2 regions of the Shewanella piezotolerans WP3 genome follow, and region 1 is predicted to be linked to the other one. Evidence: predicted binding sites of a transcription regulator. Region 1 holds the regulator's gene; the other holds the start of a gene.
The links. The regulator LexA, encoded in region 1, represses DNA repair genes until DNA is damaged. The targets are predictions, from matches to a motif close to TACTGTATNNNNATACAGTA.
Positions count from the first base shown of each region.

Region 2: SWP_RS13915 (DNA topoisomerase III) is a predicted target of LexA. The motif match lies at 1,236-1,255, and genes of this name have one in related genera.

Region 1 covers NC_011566.1:5,048,343-5,052,844, forward strand. The annotation lists gene plsB (glycerol-3-phosphate 1-O-acyltransferase PlsB) at 1-1,263, opposite strand, end outside; gene lexA (transcriptional repressor LexA) at 1,577-2,197, shown strand; gene SWP_RS21405 (cell division inhibitor SulA) at 2,194-2,706, shown strand; gene coxB (cytochrome c oxidase subunit II) at 3,151-4,502, shown strand, end outside.
Region 2 covers NC_011566.1:3,258,779-3,263,280, forward strand. The annotation lists gene SWP_RS13915 (DNA topoisomerase III) at 1-1,219, opposite strand, end outside; gene SWP_RS13920 (hypothetical protein) at 1,422-1,694, shown strand; gene purF (amidophosphoribosyltransferase) at 1,745-3,259, opposite strand; gene SWP_RS13930 (CvpA family protein) at 3,357-3,845, opposite strand; gene SWP_RS13935 (SPOR domain-containing protein) at 3,961-4,502, opposite strand, start outside.

The DNA of each region.
Region 1 (4,502 bases):
TGTTACAGGGCGTTCAACACCACGCAAAACGCTATTAAGCGTCATCGCAATCATGCCTGTTTTAGGCGCCAATAAACGACCTGTACGTGAGCGTCCACCTTCAGTGAAGTACTCAACCGAATAACCTTTAGTAAATAGCTGATCTAAATACTCACGGAATACAGCGGTATAAAGCTTATTACCACGGAAACTACGACGGATAAAGAATGCGCCGCCACGACGGAACATTGGCCCTGCAGGCCAGAAGTTAAGATTAATACCAGCAGCAATATGCGGCGGCACCATACCTTGATAATAGAGAATATATGAGATTAACAAGTAGTCCATGTGACTACGGTGACACGGCACATAAACTATTTCATGGCCATCATGGTGTAGCTGACGGATCTGCTCCGCACCTTTGATGTTGATTCCTTTATAAAGCTTATTCCACAGCCAAGTTAGAAAACGCTCGGCTATACGTACCAAGCTGTCTGAGTAGTCAGCTGCGACTTCATCAAGATATTCCATTGCTTTGGCACGAGCTTCAGTTTCTGAAATTTTCTTGCTGGCCGCTTCCTCTTTTATCGCCTTAGTAATCGAATCAGATTTAAGCAAAGCATGGAAAAGTGCTTGTCTCTTAGGGAGCTGAGGGCCGGTCATCACTTTACGTTGGCGCTGAAAGTGAACTCGAGCTACGCGCGCTAGTTTTTGGGCGATACGCTTATCTGTACCGTGTTCATCCGCCATATAGCGCAATGACACCGCGTTAGAAAACTGGACGAAGTTATGACGACCAAGAAATAGGATCATCAAACACTTACGTAACCAAGTTGGATTTTGACGTTCCAAAACCGCCGCGCGCATAGTGTCATCTTCTTTACCTGGGGTGCGTCCCCAGTAAAGGCTGACCGGTACCAATTGAATATCTAATTCAGCATTTTGCTTATGCACACTCAACAGACGTTTAAAACAGTGTAGATACTGCTCAGCACTTTCCCGCTCGCCAAATAGAGGTTTGCTACCTTCAAGGCAAACAACACGCGGCGCACTCACGCCATTGACCTCTAAGTCATCATAAGGGCTTGGAAGTCCTAGCGTCCCGGTCATTTCACTTAAAGCCGCGATGTCACTCACGGATTCTGTTTTCATGACATATACGAGTGGCTTGCTTGGATCGAGATTGAGATCATCAAAAGGATCATGAGGTACCACAATAGTGTGTACCAACTTTTTCTGGATCCAGCGTAAAGATTTAAACCAAAGAGAGTCTTTTTTCGACATGATTCGCTTGCAGTGTTAGTCGCTTCTAATAACCCCGTAGAATACCAGAATTTTCGACGATTTGTGCAATTGCTTTACAATCCGCACCTGAAGTTACTGTGTATTTATAGAACAATGACTTAGTTGCAGTTAAGTGTATTAGCTCTAGAGTCGAATGATTCCCCCATCCAGTCTGCCGTCGCACAGCCCAACATTTAAAGCAACGGCATATAAATGTAAATTTAACTTATGCTTACATTAATTTGGTTAATACTTGCACTGATTAAATTACTGTATATACTAACAGGTACTGTATAGAAAAACAGGTTCAACCATGAGACCACTTACACCGCGCCAAGCAGAAATTTTAGAGTTGATTAAACGAAACATTTCAGACACAGGTATGCCACCGACTCGTGCTGAAATAGCGAGACGTTTAGGCTTTAAGTCTGCCAATGCCGCTGAAGAGCATTTAAAAGCACTGGCTAAAAAGGGGTGTATTGAGATCATACCGGGAACCTCTAGAGGTATTCGGCTCACTCAAGAGGAACCGGAAGAGGTCGAACTCGGCTTACCTTTAATTGGTCAAGTTGCTGCAGGTGAGCCGATCCTCGCCCAAGAGCATGTTGAACAACACTATAAAGTTGACCCTGCCATGTTCCGCCCTTCTGCTGATTTTCTACTGCGAGTCCGAGGTGACAGTATGAAGGATATTGGCATACTCGAAGGTGATCTATTAGCCGTGCATAAAAGTCAGCAAGCACGTAACGGCCAAGTAGTCGTTGCTCGAGTGGAAGATGACGTAACCGTTAAGCGCTTTGAAAAGAAAGGTAATAAGGTCTTTCTACATGCTGAAAATGAAGAATATTCACCAATAGAAGTAGATCTAGCGAACCAGAGCTTAAGCATTGAAGGGCTAGCAGTTGGCGTGATCCGCAATGGAGATTGGCAATGAACAAATTATTAGGTGTTAGCCCTCGTCACCCTGGTCTTTGGCAAGATATTCCAGCCTCTACCATGACGAAAAAAGCAGTTGTAGATATAGAAACGATGGTATCTCACACTCAAGGGCGCAATGAGCTAACAAAGATTAGCGCTCAGTTGGCTCAATTGAGTCAGCAGGGGCGCTGGATCGTATTGATTAGCCCACCTAATATTGGTTATAAGCAAATGCTAGCATCGGCTGGTGTGCGCATGGATAGAATTTTATTGGTGCATGCTAAAGATGAAATCGAAACTCTTTGGGCAATGGAAAAAGCGCTAACAAGCGGCACATCGAGTGCGGTAATTACTTGGGCAAATAGCCTAGATGCGCGCGATAATAGACGCTTACAGTTAGTGGCCAAAAGTGCACAAGCATTAGGTATAGTGATTGAAAATGCGAACGCTCACTTACCTGATAGCGCAATAAACACACAGGATGATAGGTGTAATCAAGGCTCTTTATTTAGTTCAATGCATTAAGCAGTTATTTCTATTACAGTTCTAAGCTCTCTCCATGAGAGCTTTTTTATTTCACTTATGAGTGAAATTAGTCAAAAAGTGATCTTGATCAATATTTCAACACCAAGTAGGGTAGGAACTGATAACAACGATATTTTTGTTATATCCGAGCGATTTAGTCGTCGGTCTTTATGTACGGACTGTAGATCCTTTTAGAGTATATGAAGACTGAGATCGGCCTGATATATTTCAGCCGTAGGTGCCAAAGTGGTTACACTAACCAGTAGATAGATACTGGAAATTACAAAAGTCATATCGATAGTCGACACATAATATAACGACACGATAGACACGCCACTCGTGCACTTTGAAGTCATCGTTGCTTTTTTGGGAACTGAAGAGTTTACATAGAGCAGAGACTTACTGTGTGACTCTTCTTTGTCTTGTTGACAGAGGAGAAGTCTAGTGAAGCAATTGTTGTATTGTGTGTTGGCGCTAATATTTACGCCTGCACTTTTTGCATCAGAAATGCCACTTAATATGACAGAAGGCGTGACGGCGATCAGTGAACAGGTTTATAGCCTTCACATGATCATCCTTTACATCTGTTGTGCTATTGGCTTAGTTGTTTTTGGCGTGATGATTTATGCCATGATCAACCACCGCAAATCAAAAGGCGCAGTCGCCGCCAACTTTCATGAAAGTACTAAAGTCGAAATATTATGGACTGTAGTGCCTTTTATTATTCTTATCATCATGGCTATTCCGGCAACCAAAACACTCATAGCCATGGAAGATCCAAGCGATGCAGACCTAACTATTAAAATTACGGGTTCGCAGTGGAAGTGGCATTACAGCTACTTTAATCAAGATGTAGAGTTTTACAGCTTAATGTCTACCCCACGAGCGCAGATAGAAGGCACCGAAGCTAAAGGTGAGCACTATTTACTGGAGGTTGATAAGCCCCTGGTATTGCCCATTAATCGCAAAGTCCGCTTTTTAATGACCTCGGAAGACGTTATTCACTCTTGGTGGGTACCGGCTTTTGCAGTTAAGAAGGATGCTAACCCAGGCTTTATCAATGAAGCCTGGACCAAGATAGATAAACCAGGTGTATACCGTGGTCAATGTGCTGAGTTATGCGGTAAGGACCATGGATTTATGCCCATTGTGGTGGAAGCACTATCGGAAGCTGACTTCGATAACTGGCTTATCGCTCAAAAACAAGCTGCTAATAATGCTGAAGCAGCAGCTCAAGCAGCACTTTCTAAAACCTTGACCATGGATGAGCTGATGACTCAAGGGGAGCAGATATACATGGCTCGCTGTGCCGCATGTCATCAACCTAATGGTGCAGGCTTACCCGGCGTGTTCCCATCGCTTATTGGTAGTCCGATGATTAAAGGCCCAGTTGCAGACCATATTGATATCGTGGTTAACGGCAAACCAGGCACTGCGATGCAAGCTTTTGCCAAGCAGCTAACCGCTACAGAGATTGCTGCAGTGGTCACCTTTGAGCGTAATGCTTGGGGCAATAACTCCGGCGACTCGGTTCAAGCCGCAGATGTTAGCTCAGATGATGCTAACCCTGCTGTCTCGGGCGCTTCTACTGCGGTACCAGTGACATTACCCGCAGAACTCCCAGCCGCAGCCGCAGACCCAGCAACATCGACAGTCACGGAGACTGTAAGTGAAACTGTTGAGGATGTTAAGGCTGCGGTGCTAGATGACTTGAGCATGGATGAACTAATGACCATGGGTGAGAAAGTATACATGATCAAGTGTGTCGCCTGTCATCAAGCGGCAGGCACTGGACT
Region 2 (4,502 bases), 1.8 Mb from region 1:
GCAGATAAACTTGCTTCTCTGCTGGGCTCAAACTGCTTAAGTTAGCCACTTTTTCCGTTGGGATAATCGCATGGTGAGCATCGACTTTTTTATCATTCCAGGCTTTTGATTTAAGCTTGGCGTTGGGTGCGTCAATGCCTTGTGTTAGTTCGGGAGCGCCTTTATTAACAGTGTTGATCACACTCGGCGCCATGCCATGTTGCTCTTGTGGTAAATAACGGCTATCTGAACGTGGGTAAGTGATTAGCTTGTGTCGCTCATATAAAGACTGACAAGTATCTAATACTGTTTTTGCACTCATGCCAAAGCGTTTAGCGGCATCAATTTGCAAGCTTGATAAATTGTAGGGTAATGGTGCATTTTGTTTCTTGTCTTGCGCATTCACTTTTTCAACTGTTGCTGGCTGACCTGTAATACGGCCGACTACATTTTGCGCCAGCCCTTTAGACAATACCCGCCCGTCTTCATCCATATAGGGCTGGCAAGCCTCACTAGGTTGCCATTTAGCAGTAAATGTTTGCTGCGGCTCTGCAGTTAAATGGGCAATGACCTCGAAAAATGGCTTAGAGACAAAATGAGCAATCTCTTCGTCTCGGCGCACCACTAAACCCAATATAGGAGTTTGAACTCGACCAACGGAAAGGACACCTTGATAACCGACTTTGCGGCCTTGAATAGTATAAGCACGCGTCATATTCATGCCATAAAGCCAGTCAGCGCGTGAGCGTGCTAATGCAGAAGTTGATAGCGGAATAAACTCACGATTAAGCCGTAACTGCCCCAAGGCGCGCTTTACTGCTTGCGGGTTTAAATCACTTATCAGCAGTCTTTTAGCTTGTGTTAATTTATTACCTTTAACCCCTAGGTGAGCAATGATCTCATCGACTAGCAGCTGCCCCTCTCTATCGGGATCGCCCGCGTTAACCAATTGTGTCGCTTCTTTAACTAACCCTCTAAGCACCGAGATCTGGCCACGCATCTTATATTTTGGCTTCATCTTCCACACATCAGGCACGATTGGCAGATGTTCAAATTTCCACGATTTATACTCAGGCGAGTATGCATCGGGCTCAGCTTGCTCCAACAGATGCCCAACGCACCAAGAAACACAATCGCCATTAGCTGCGCGTATAAACCCTTCACCCTTTTTTAGTGGTTTAGGCAATACGTCGGCAATGGCTCTACCTAAACTGGGTTTCTCGGCAATATATAAGATCATCGATGCAGATTCTTATCACTGTATAAATTAACAGTAACTGTAACCTGAGGCGAGATTAAGCGCAATGAAAAGGCGTTTAACTGCTCAAAGATTGTAAATTTTATTGAGAATCATTCTCATTTAATGCTTAAATTAGCCATCGTTAAAGGAGGACTTTAGTACCGTTAAAGGAGGACTTTAGTACCGTTAAAGGAGAACCACTATGCTAACCACAATGACAAACCCTGGCGTCAGGCTCGATAGGTTATTACTATTCCACTTTTTACTTATCACCGCCTGGGTCATTCTTGCGGCGCCGCTATTGTCGCAGAATCGAACAATCGAGCCCTTGGTCCTTGCCAGCCTGACAATTACCCTTAGCTGCATTAGCACATTGATAGGTTTGAAGTTAGAGCACGGTTTTAGCAAGGTAGCATATACCCTGTTGTTCGTAAGTTGGATGGCAGTTTGGGCGCAACAGCTCTTTAACCTTTAGATACAAAAAAGCCGAGTTTTCACTCGGCTTTTTGGGTATTTAGGTTAGGCCTATGGATGACAAACGTTATGCATCTCTAAGTTAGTACCGATATCTTTGCTGCGGTTAGCTTTAGCATCATCATTACGCAATTGAGTAATATAATCTAAATACGCTTGGTCAACATCATTAGTCACATACTTACCATCAAATACTGATGTTTCAAAACGCTTAATCGCAGGGTTTTCTTTACGTACTGCTTCAATGAGATCTGGCAGTGATTGGAATATCATTCCGTCAGCGCCAATCAACTTAGTGATCTCTTCAACGTCACGACCGTGAGCAATAAGCTCATTAGTCGTTGGCATATCGATACCGTAAACGTTCGGAAAACGAATTTCTGGAGCCGCTGAAGCAAAGTACACTTTCTTAGCGCCAGCATCTCGTGCCATTTCGATGATCTGTTCTGAAGTCGTGCCTCGAACAATCGAATCATCAACCAATAAGACGTTCTTACCTTTAAACTCAGCACCAATGGCATTGAGCTTACGACGCACTGACTTCTTACGCTCTTGTTGTCCAGGCATAATAAAGGTACGACCGATATAACGGTTTTTAACGAAACCTTGACGATATGGCAAGTCCATATGACGTGCAATTTCAAGGGCGATATCGCACGAAGTTTCAGGAATAGGAATAACCACATCGATATCGTGATCTTCCCATTCTCTCTTGATCTTCTCACCTAACATAGTGCCCATGTTTACGCGGCTGCTATAAACAGAGACATTATCGATAGTTGAGTCTGGGCGAGCAAAATAGACAAATTCGAAGATACACGGCGCGTAGCTTGGCGTGTGAGCACATTGGCGAGTGAAGAGCTCACCTTCTAATGTGATATAGACCGCTTCACCCGGCGCAACATCACGCATAAACTCAAAACCAACAGCATCAAGTGCAACACTTTCTGAAGCAACCATGTACTCAGTGCCTGTTTCAGTTTCGTGCTTACCAATAACTAGTGGACGAATACCGAACGGATCTCTAAATGCCATTAGGCCATGACCGATGACCATAGCTGCAACCGCATAAGCACCTCGAGCGATTTCGTGTACTTTGCTGATAGCTTTGAACACGTCATCAGAAGACAGGTGTTGAGTCGTCGTATGCTGTAACTCATCCGCAAGTAGGTTTAGCAATACTTCAGAGTCAGAGGTAGTGCTAACGTGACGACGCTGCTTATGCAAGCGTTCATGCAAATCTACCGTGTTGGTTAGGTTGCCGTTATGCGCTAATGAGATCCCAAAAGGTGAGTTAACATAAAACGGCTGAGCTTCTGAAGCACTTGAACTTCCGGCCGTAGGGTAACGCACGTGACCAATACCTGAATGACCTTGCAGGCGTTGCATATGCTTGGCTTCGAAAACGTCTTTAACTAAGCCATTGGCTTTACGTAATCTAAACGCATATCCGTCTACGGTCACAATGCCAGCAGCATCCTGTCCACGATGCTGAAGCACAGTCAATGCATCATAAATGGTTTGATTAACCGATGACTGACCAACTATTCCGACAATACCACACATGGGTAAGCTTCCTCATTGTAAGATGTTCTATTATTTAAATATTTTTGCTTCAGCCATGTTAATTTTGGCCGAAGTCCAAATAATGCTTTAGTGCATTTTATATTTTGGGTACAAAGCTTGAGGTGTTTTCCAAGTAGTCAAAGAACCACTGAATAACAACTCCAAATTCGGGCACGAGTGTTGAACTCTGCCACCAATCTGTATTGGGCGCTCCAGTAAAAGCGTCCAAGAAAAATAGTATTGCGCTTACGATTAGTGCGCCTCTGAGGGCACCGAAGCATAAACCGAGCACTCTATCGGTGCCAGACAATCCAGTTTTAGAAACCAGTTGGCCAATTATATAGTTAACCAGTGCGCCTAAAATAAGCGTAGAAATAAAGAGAATAGCGACGGCAACGCCGTTACGAACCATTTCATCTTGCATCTGGGTAAGATGAGTGGCGAGTTTGAGGTAAAACTGACTGGCGATGAAAAATGCGGCGAACCACACGACAAGTGACATCGCTTCTTTAACAAAACCTCGCACCAAACTTATCAGTGTCGATAGTCCAATAACGATGATGATGGCGTAATCAATCCAAACCATTGAAGAATATATCCGGCATAGGGTTTAAGACGGCGCGATTCTATCAGAGACGGGGTTATTTCACACGCTTTGTAGACGAAATAACGATTTCTCAGAATAGGACAATCACACCTTGTTATTTTTCGACTGGGTTGTATGCCACAATGCGGCCTTTCAACTTCTCCAAGTTTTCAATATCTGACTGCACTGCAGTCAATTTATCTTTGGAGATGTTTGGCCCGACAAACACTTTAGTCAGCTGACCATCAACAGGTTTTGTTGGTAATGTATAAGCACTAAAACCTTTAGCCCTTAACCGTTTCACTAACGCTTGTACATTTGCTGCGTTTTTAAAACTACCGAGCTGAATAGTCCATGCTTTTGAGTTGGCAACAACCGGCTTTTTGTTAGCGGCAGCCGCAACTTTTTCTGTTTCCACGGCCACGCTTTTAACCTTAGGCTCAGTGTTAACCACTGCCACGGTTTTATCTTGCTCGATGGCAGGCTCTATTTCCCAGCTATCATCGCCAGCAGCAGTGTTAGACGCTTCAGTGTCGAGCTCTAGCGTTTCTATCGCTTGCTGAGGTAATTGTGCTTGCTCTACTTCAGGTCTTAGTGGGATCTCGGCAAACTGCTCCTCTTCGCGCTGCTTTTTACCATCAAGAATATCGGGTAAAA